DNA from 2 places in the Nonomuraea sp. NPDC004186 genome. Region 2 is predicted to be linked to the other one. Evidence: riboswitches for the same ligand, from Rfam matches in the RefSeq annotation. Region 2 holds a riboswitch; the other holds the start of a gene.

Region 1 (3,400 bases), on a different contig from region 2:
AGCCGGGCGGCCTGGATGAGCGTCCAGATCTGCGCCCGGATGGCGGGCAGCTTGGCCGGGTCCATGGCCGCGATCGTGGCGTGCTCGTCCAGGAGCTGCTCCAGCCGGGCGATGTCGCCGTACGTCTCCGCCCGCGCCATCGGCGGCACCAGGTGGTCCACCAGCACGGCGTGCGCCCGCCGCTTGGCCTGCGTGCCCTCGCCGGGGTCGTTCACCAGGAACGGGTAGACCAGCGGCAGGTCGCCGATGGCCGCGTCGGTGCCGCACGCGGCGGACATGCCGGCCGACTTGCCGGGTAGCCACTCCAGGTTGCCGTGCTTGCCCACGTGCACCATCGCGTGCGCGCCGGAGCCCGCGAACTCGGCCGACAGCCAGCGGTAGGCGGCCAGGTAGTGGTGGCTGGGCGGCAGGTCGGGGTCGTGGTAGATGGCGATCGGGTTCTCGCCGAAGCCGCGCGGCGGCTGCACCATCACCACCAGGTTCCCCGCCCGCAGCGCCGCGAGGACGATGTCACCCTCGTGCACGAACAGCTCGCCCGGCGGCGGCCCCCAGTGCCGCTCCATCTCCGTCCGCAGCTCCTCGGGCAGGGTGCGGTACCAGCGCTCGTAGGACGCGGCGGAGATGCGTACCGGATTGCCCGCCAGGTGCTCCTCGGTCAGCCAGTCCTGGTCCTGGCCGCCGGCGGCGATCAGCGCGTGGATGAGCGCGTCGCCGTCCTGCTCGGCCACGCCCGGGAAGCCCTCGCCGAGGTCGTAGCCGGCCTCGGCGAGCCTGGCCAGCAGCCTGACCGTGCTGGCCGGGGTGTCCAGGCCGACCGCGTTGCCCACCCGGGAGTGCTTGGTCGGGTACGCCGACAACATCACGACCAGGCGGCGCTCGGCGGGCGGGGTGTGCCGGAGCAGCCCGTGCCGTACCGCGATGCCCGCCACCCGGGCGGCCCGCTCGGGGTCGGCGACGTAGACGGTCAGCCCCTCGGGGTCGATCTCCTTGAACGAGAACGGCACCGTGATGATCCGCCCGTCGAACTCCGGGATGGCCACCTGCGAGGCGGCGTCCAGCGGCGACAGCCCGTCGTCGTTCTCCTCCCACGCCTGCCTGCCGGTGGTCAGGCAGAGCCCCTGCAGGATCGGCACGTCGAGCGCGGCCAGCGCGCCCACGTCCCACGCCTCGTCGTCGCCGCCCGCGCCCGCCGTCGCGGGGCGCGAGCCGCCCGCCGCCAGCACGGTCACCACCAGCGCGTCGGCGGCGCGCAGCGTGTCGAGCAGCTCGGGTTCGGCGGTGCGCAGCGAGGAGCAGAACACCGGCAGCGCCCGCCCGCCCGCCTCCTCCACGGCCGCGCAGAGCGTCTCCACGAACGCGGTGTTGCCCGCCAGGTGGTGCGCCCGGTAGTAGAGCACCCCGATCACGGGTCCCGGCCCGGGCCGCGCGTCGCGTTCCAGCAGCCCCCAGGAGGGCGTGGCCTCCGGCGGCGCGAACCCGTGCCCGGTCAGCAGCACCGTGTCCGACAGGAACGCGTGCAGCTCGGCCAGGTTCGGCGGCCCGCCGTGGGCCAGGTACGCGTGGGCCTCGGCGCAGACGCCGCCGCTGACCGTGGACAGCTCCATCAGCTCAGCGTCCGGCGCCTGCTCGCCGCCCAGCACCACCACCGGCAGAGGGCCGGCCAGCAGTGCGTCCAGGCCCTCCTCCCAGGCGCGCCGCCCGCCGAGCAGGCGCACCACGACCACGTCGGCGCCTTCCAGCAGGGCGGGCAGCTCCTCGGCCGCCAGCCGGGCCGGGTTGCCCAACCGGTAGGCGGCACCGCTCGCGCGAGCGCTGAGCAGGTCGGTGTCGGAGGTCGAGAGCAGCAGGACGGTACGGCTGTCGCCAGGCACGGCGCAATCCTCCCTCGGGGTCCTCGCCCCGGGTCGCGGGTGTCGCGGCGGCCGGAGTCTCCTGGCTCCCGGATCAGCGCTCACCCCGGCCTTCCCACCCGTCGCCGGGCAGTGGCCTGCGGTGGGGTTCGCTCCCCGGTCACAGTGGCGGGACCGCGCCGGATTCGCACCGGCTTCCTCCCTAGCCATCGCCTACAGGGAGCCTACGACAAGAGCGACCCCCGCCAGAAGTGGCGTTACCATCCTGATCGTGTCCATAGCCGACTTTTCCGGACGTATGCGCCCCGACGCCTGTCCGGGGGCGCTACAGGTGCACGAGGCCGCCGACGGCCCGCTGGCCCGCGTCCGCCTGCCCGGCGGCGCGATCTCACCCGCCCGGCTGCGCGAGCTGGCCGCCTGCGCGGCCGACCTCGGCTCGGACGTGATCGAGCTGACCTCCCGGGCGAACGTCCAGGTGCGCGGCCTGCGCTCACCCGCCGCCTTCGCCGAGCGGATCGCCGCCGCCGGACTGCTGCCGTCGCAGGCGCACGAGCGCGTACGCAACATCGTGGCCTCGCCGCTCGGCGGTCGCACGGGCCCCGGCCTGCTGGACCCGCAGCCCCTGGTGGCGGCGCTGGACCGGGCGCTGTGCTCGCGGCCCCGGCTGGCCGGGCTGCCGGGGCGGTTCCTGTTCGCGGTGGACGAGGGCAGCGGCGACATGCTCGCGCTGGGGGCCGACGTCACGTTCTTCGACGGGCGGCTGCTGCTAGCGGGCGTGGACGCCGGGCTCGCCGTGGGGGCGGACGTGGCCGCCGAACTCATGATCGCCGCCGCCGAGGCGTTCCTCGACGAACGGCCGGAAGGGGATCGGGGCGCGTGGCGGATCGCGGAGCTGGACAACGGCCCCGCCCGCATCGCCACCCGCCTCCGCACCACCACCGCCCCCCACGACCGCATCGCCCCCCACGACCGCACCACCACCGCCCCCCACGACCGCACCGCCTCCCATGACCGCACCGGCACAGCCCCCCGCGATCGCACCGGCACTGCCGACCGCGCCGCCGATGCCCGCACCGGGCACCAGTCGCACGCCGGGCCGGCCCCGGACGCCGAGATGTGGGCACCGCCCGCTCCGGTCGTCCGGGATACGGTCTCGGCGCCGCGTGCCGGGCGGGTCGAGCAGCGGGACGGGCGGGTGGCGCTGGAGGTCGTGGTGCCGCTCGGACGGCTGTCCGCCGCCCAGGCAAGCGCCATCGCCGCAGCGGCCGAGGCGAACGGCCCGGCCGGCACCACCGGCGCGCCTGGTCCGGGAGGCGCCACCGGCGTGCCCGATCCGGGAGACGCCACCGCGTCCGACCCGGGAGACGCCACCGGCGTGCCGGTCCGGCTGACGCCGTGGCGGACCGTCGTACTCCTCGACCTCCCGCCCGCCGCCGCCGGCCGGGCGGCGCGAATGCTGGAGGCGGCCGGGCTGGTGACGGACCCGGCGTCGCCGTGGGCCGGGGTGAGCGCCTGCACCGGCCGTCCGGGCTGCGCCAAGTCCCTGGCCG
Region 2 (3,400 bases):
TGGAGGACGGGCAGCGCTACCGGGGCGCCTCCTCGGACGATCCGAGCGGCGGCACCGACCGCACGCCCGCCGAGATCCGCGCCTTCTTCGGCGACTTCCCGCTGGAGCCGCCGGGCCTGGTGCAGGCCGTCGACTGGCGTCCCGACCGGCCCAAGCTGGTGGGGGACTGGTCGCTGCCGTCGTCCCTGATGGCCGGGGTCGGCAAAAAGCCACTATGAGAGATATGTGTATCTCTGCGTATTGTGTCGATAACTTAGAGTGAGCGATGACTCGCGATGCTCGGGGGAGAGGCACATGCGCCGTCGGCGGTTCTTCGCATGGGGGCTGGGCCTGGCCGCGTGCGCGGCCGGCTGCGGGACGGAGCGCTTCGCCGGGACTGCGGCGGGCCTGCGCGCCCGATACTCGATCGGCCCTCAGGGGCGCCGCTGGGAGCGCGTCGGGCAGGCGTTCGCCGGCGCGGCCCGGACGGCCGGATACGAGACCGGCGCGGGCACCAGGATCATGGTGAGCGGGCTGCCCGCGCTGGCCGCCGCCGAGCTGAACAACGGCCAGACCCTCCTCGACACCGCGACCCCCCTGTCCAGGCTCACCGGCGAGGTCGAGGTCGTGGTCGTGCCCGTCCACTCGCCGTTCGGGGACTTCGAGGCGTTCGGCGCCCACCTGCTCGCCAGTCCGGGCCAGACGCAGCTGGCGGGCGGGCCCCAGGGGGAGCCCGACCACCTGCTGTTCGGCCTGATCGCCAGGGGGCTCGGCGCCGACACCCGCCAGCTCGAGTACACCGGCTACCCCAGCAGCCAGGAGGCCGTCACCGCGTTGCTGTCCGGCAAGGCCGCGGCGGCCGCGGGCCCGCTGGCCGACTGGCGCGCGAGCATCAAGGCCGGCCAGGTCAAGGCGCTCGCGGTGTCCTCGGCCAGGCAGGTGCCCGGCCTCGACGCGCCGACGCTGCTGGAGTCCGGCGTACGGGTCGACTTCGTGGACTGGGCGGCGGCCTTCGGGCCCGAGCGCATGACGGATGAGAGCCGCGAATCGGCCATCCGCATGTGCGAGGACGTGACCGGATCGGCCGACTGGGAGGCGGCCTGCCGGTCCGCGGGCTGGATCTCGATCCCGCTCAGCGGCGCCGACTTCAAGCAGTGGCTGGGCTCCGAGGTCGAGCGCACCCGCGCCGTCCTGCGGGATCTCGGTCTGCTCGGCACCACCAAGGCCACAACATGCTGGGGTAGTTGCGGGAACGGCCACTAGATGTAGGATCCTGCTCGTCGCTGGTTCGCCTCTCCGGAGGCGGAGCAAAAGGGAACCCGGTGTGATTCCGGGGCTGCCCCGCAGCGGTGAGCGGGAACGACCGCCGTCAGGTGCACTGGAGCGATCTGGGAAGCGACGGCCAGTAGGAGCGATGCGCGCGCCCGCGAGCCCGAAGACCTGCCAGCGGTGTGCCCGGGCCGCCCGCCCGGCACGAAGTGACCATGGCCTCGCGGGAGGGCCGGGGAGCGAAACGGCCGGGGGATGATCCGTGCCGCCGTGCTCTCGCGCGCCCTCACGGGGGACGAGCTCGCGAGGAGAGAGCACGTGACGCAGATCATCGAGGTCGATCGCCGCCTGGCCATCGAGGAGGCCGCCGCCCGGGTCATCACCGACCCGGCCAACTCCCGGGTCGCCGCCCGGCTCCTGGCCGAGGAGATCGCCGACGAGGCCGCCGCGCACGGGGTGCGGACGTTCTCCGAGTCCATCGCCGCCACCCACGCGGCCGGGCTGATCCAGGACGGGCTGGCGGAGTTCGTCGCCGCGCACGCCGCCGAGCTGGACGCGCTGGTCTCCGTGGCGGCGGACGACCGGTTCGAGTATTTCGGGTTGCGCACCGTCTATGACCGCTACCTGCTGCGCCACCCCGAGACGCGGGCGGTGCTGGAGCGCCCGCAGCACTTCTTCCTCCGCGTGGCCTGCGGCCTGTCGGAGTCGGTGGCGGAGGCCGCCGAGCTCTACGCGCTCATGTCCACGCTGTCGTACCTGCCCAGCTCGCCCACGCTGTTCAACTCGGGCGCGCGCCGCCCGCAGCTGTCGTCGTGCTTCCTGCTCGACTCGCCGCGCGACGAGCTGGAGGCGATCTACGACCGGTACGGGCAGGTGGCGCGGCTGTCGAAGTACGCCGGAGGCATCGGCATCGCCTGGACCCGGGTGCGCTCGCGCGGCTCCCTGATCCGGGGCACCAACGGCCACTCCAACGGCATCGTCCCGTGGCTGCGCACGCTCGACTCGTCCGTCGCGGCCGTCAACCAGGGCGGGCGGCGCAAGGGCGCGGCCTGCGTCTACCTGGAGACCTGGCACGCCGACATCGAGGAGTTCCTGGAGCTGCGCGACAACACCGGCGAGGACGCCCGCCGCACCCACAACCTGAACCTGGCGAACTGGGTGCCCGACGAGTTCATGCGCCGGGTGGAGGCGGACGAGGTCTGGTCGCTGTTCGACCCGAAGGAGGTGCCCGACCTCACCGACCTGTACGGTGACGCGTTCACGCGGGCGTACCGCGCGTACGAGGCCGCCGGGCGACATGTCCGGCAGATCCCGGCCAGGACCCTGTACGGCCGGATGATGCGCACGCTCGCCCAGACCGGGAACGGCTGGATGACCTTCAAGGACGCCGCCAACCGCACCTCCAACCAGACCGGCCGCCCCGGGAACGTCATCCACCTGTCGAACCTGTGCACCGAGATCCTGGAGGTCACCAGCGACGCCGAGACCGCAGTCTGCAACCTCGGCTCGATCAACCTGGCCGCCCACCTCCTGACCGGTGACCTGGCCGGTGACCTGGCCGGTGACCTGGACTGGGACCGGCTGCGCGGCACCGTGCGAACGGCCGTGCGCTTCCTGGACCGGACCATCGACCTGGGCTTCTACCCGACGCCCGAGGCCGAGGCGGCGAACAAGCGCTGGCGGCCCATCGGGCTCGGCGTCATGGGCCTGGCCGACGTGTTCTTCACGCTGCGGCTGCCGTTCGACTCGCCCGAGGCGCTGGAGCTGTCCACCAGGATCGCCGAGGAGATCGCGCTGGCCGCGTACGACACCTCGGCCGACCTGGCGGCCGAGCGCGGCCGGCACCCGTCGTACGCCGAGACGCGGGCGGCCGGGGGAGTGCTGCACCCGGACCACTACGTCACGAGCACGCGGCGCTGGGACGCCGTGCGGGAGAAGGTCGCCCGCACCGGCCTGCGCAACTCGCTCATGATCGCCGTCGCGCCCACCGCCACGATCGCCTCCATCGCCGGCTGCTACGAGTGCATCGAGCCGCAGGTGTCCAACGTGTTCAAGCGCGAGACGCTGTCGGGAGAGTTCCTCCAGGTCAACCGGTATCTGGTGGCCGATCTGCAGGCGCGCGGGCTGTGGACGCAGCAGCTGCGGGACGACC

Evidence for each region. A riboswitch is a leader RNA that binds a small molecule or an ion and turns the genes downstream of it on or off. The one in region 2 is predicted to bind cobalamin.
Region 1: another riboswitch for cobalamin. It lies ahead of cobN (cobaltochelatase subunit CobN); the one in region 2 lies ahead of ACWEPL_RS41270 (ribonucleoside-diphosphate reductase subunit alpha).

What each region holds. Positions count from the first base shown of each region.
Region 1 covers NZ_JBSGFQ010000033.1:15,956-19,355, reverse strand. The annotation lists gene cobN (cobaltochelatase subunit CobN) at 1-1,871, opposite strand, end outside; cobalamin riboswitch at 1,909-2,104, opposite strand; gene ACWEPL_RS25805 (precorrin-3B synthase) at 2,122-3,400, shown strand, end outside.
Region 2 covers NZ_JBSGFQ010000068.1:49,574-52,973, forward strand. The annotation lists gene ACWEPL_RS41260 (SAM-dependent methyltransferase) at 1-218, shown strand, start outside; gene ACWEPL_RS41265 (tripartite tricarboxylate transporter substrate-binding protein) at 295-1,242, shown strand; cobalamin riboswitch at 1,247-1,441, shown strand; gene ACWEPL_RS41270 (ribonucleoside-diphosphate reductase subunit alpha) at 1,567-3,400, shown strand, end outside.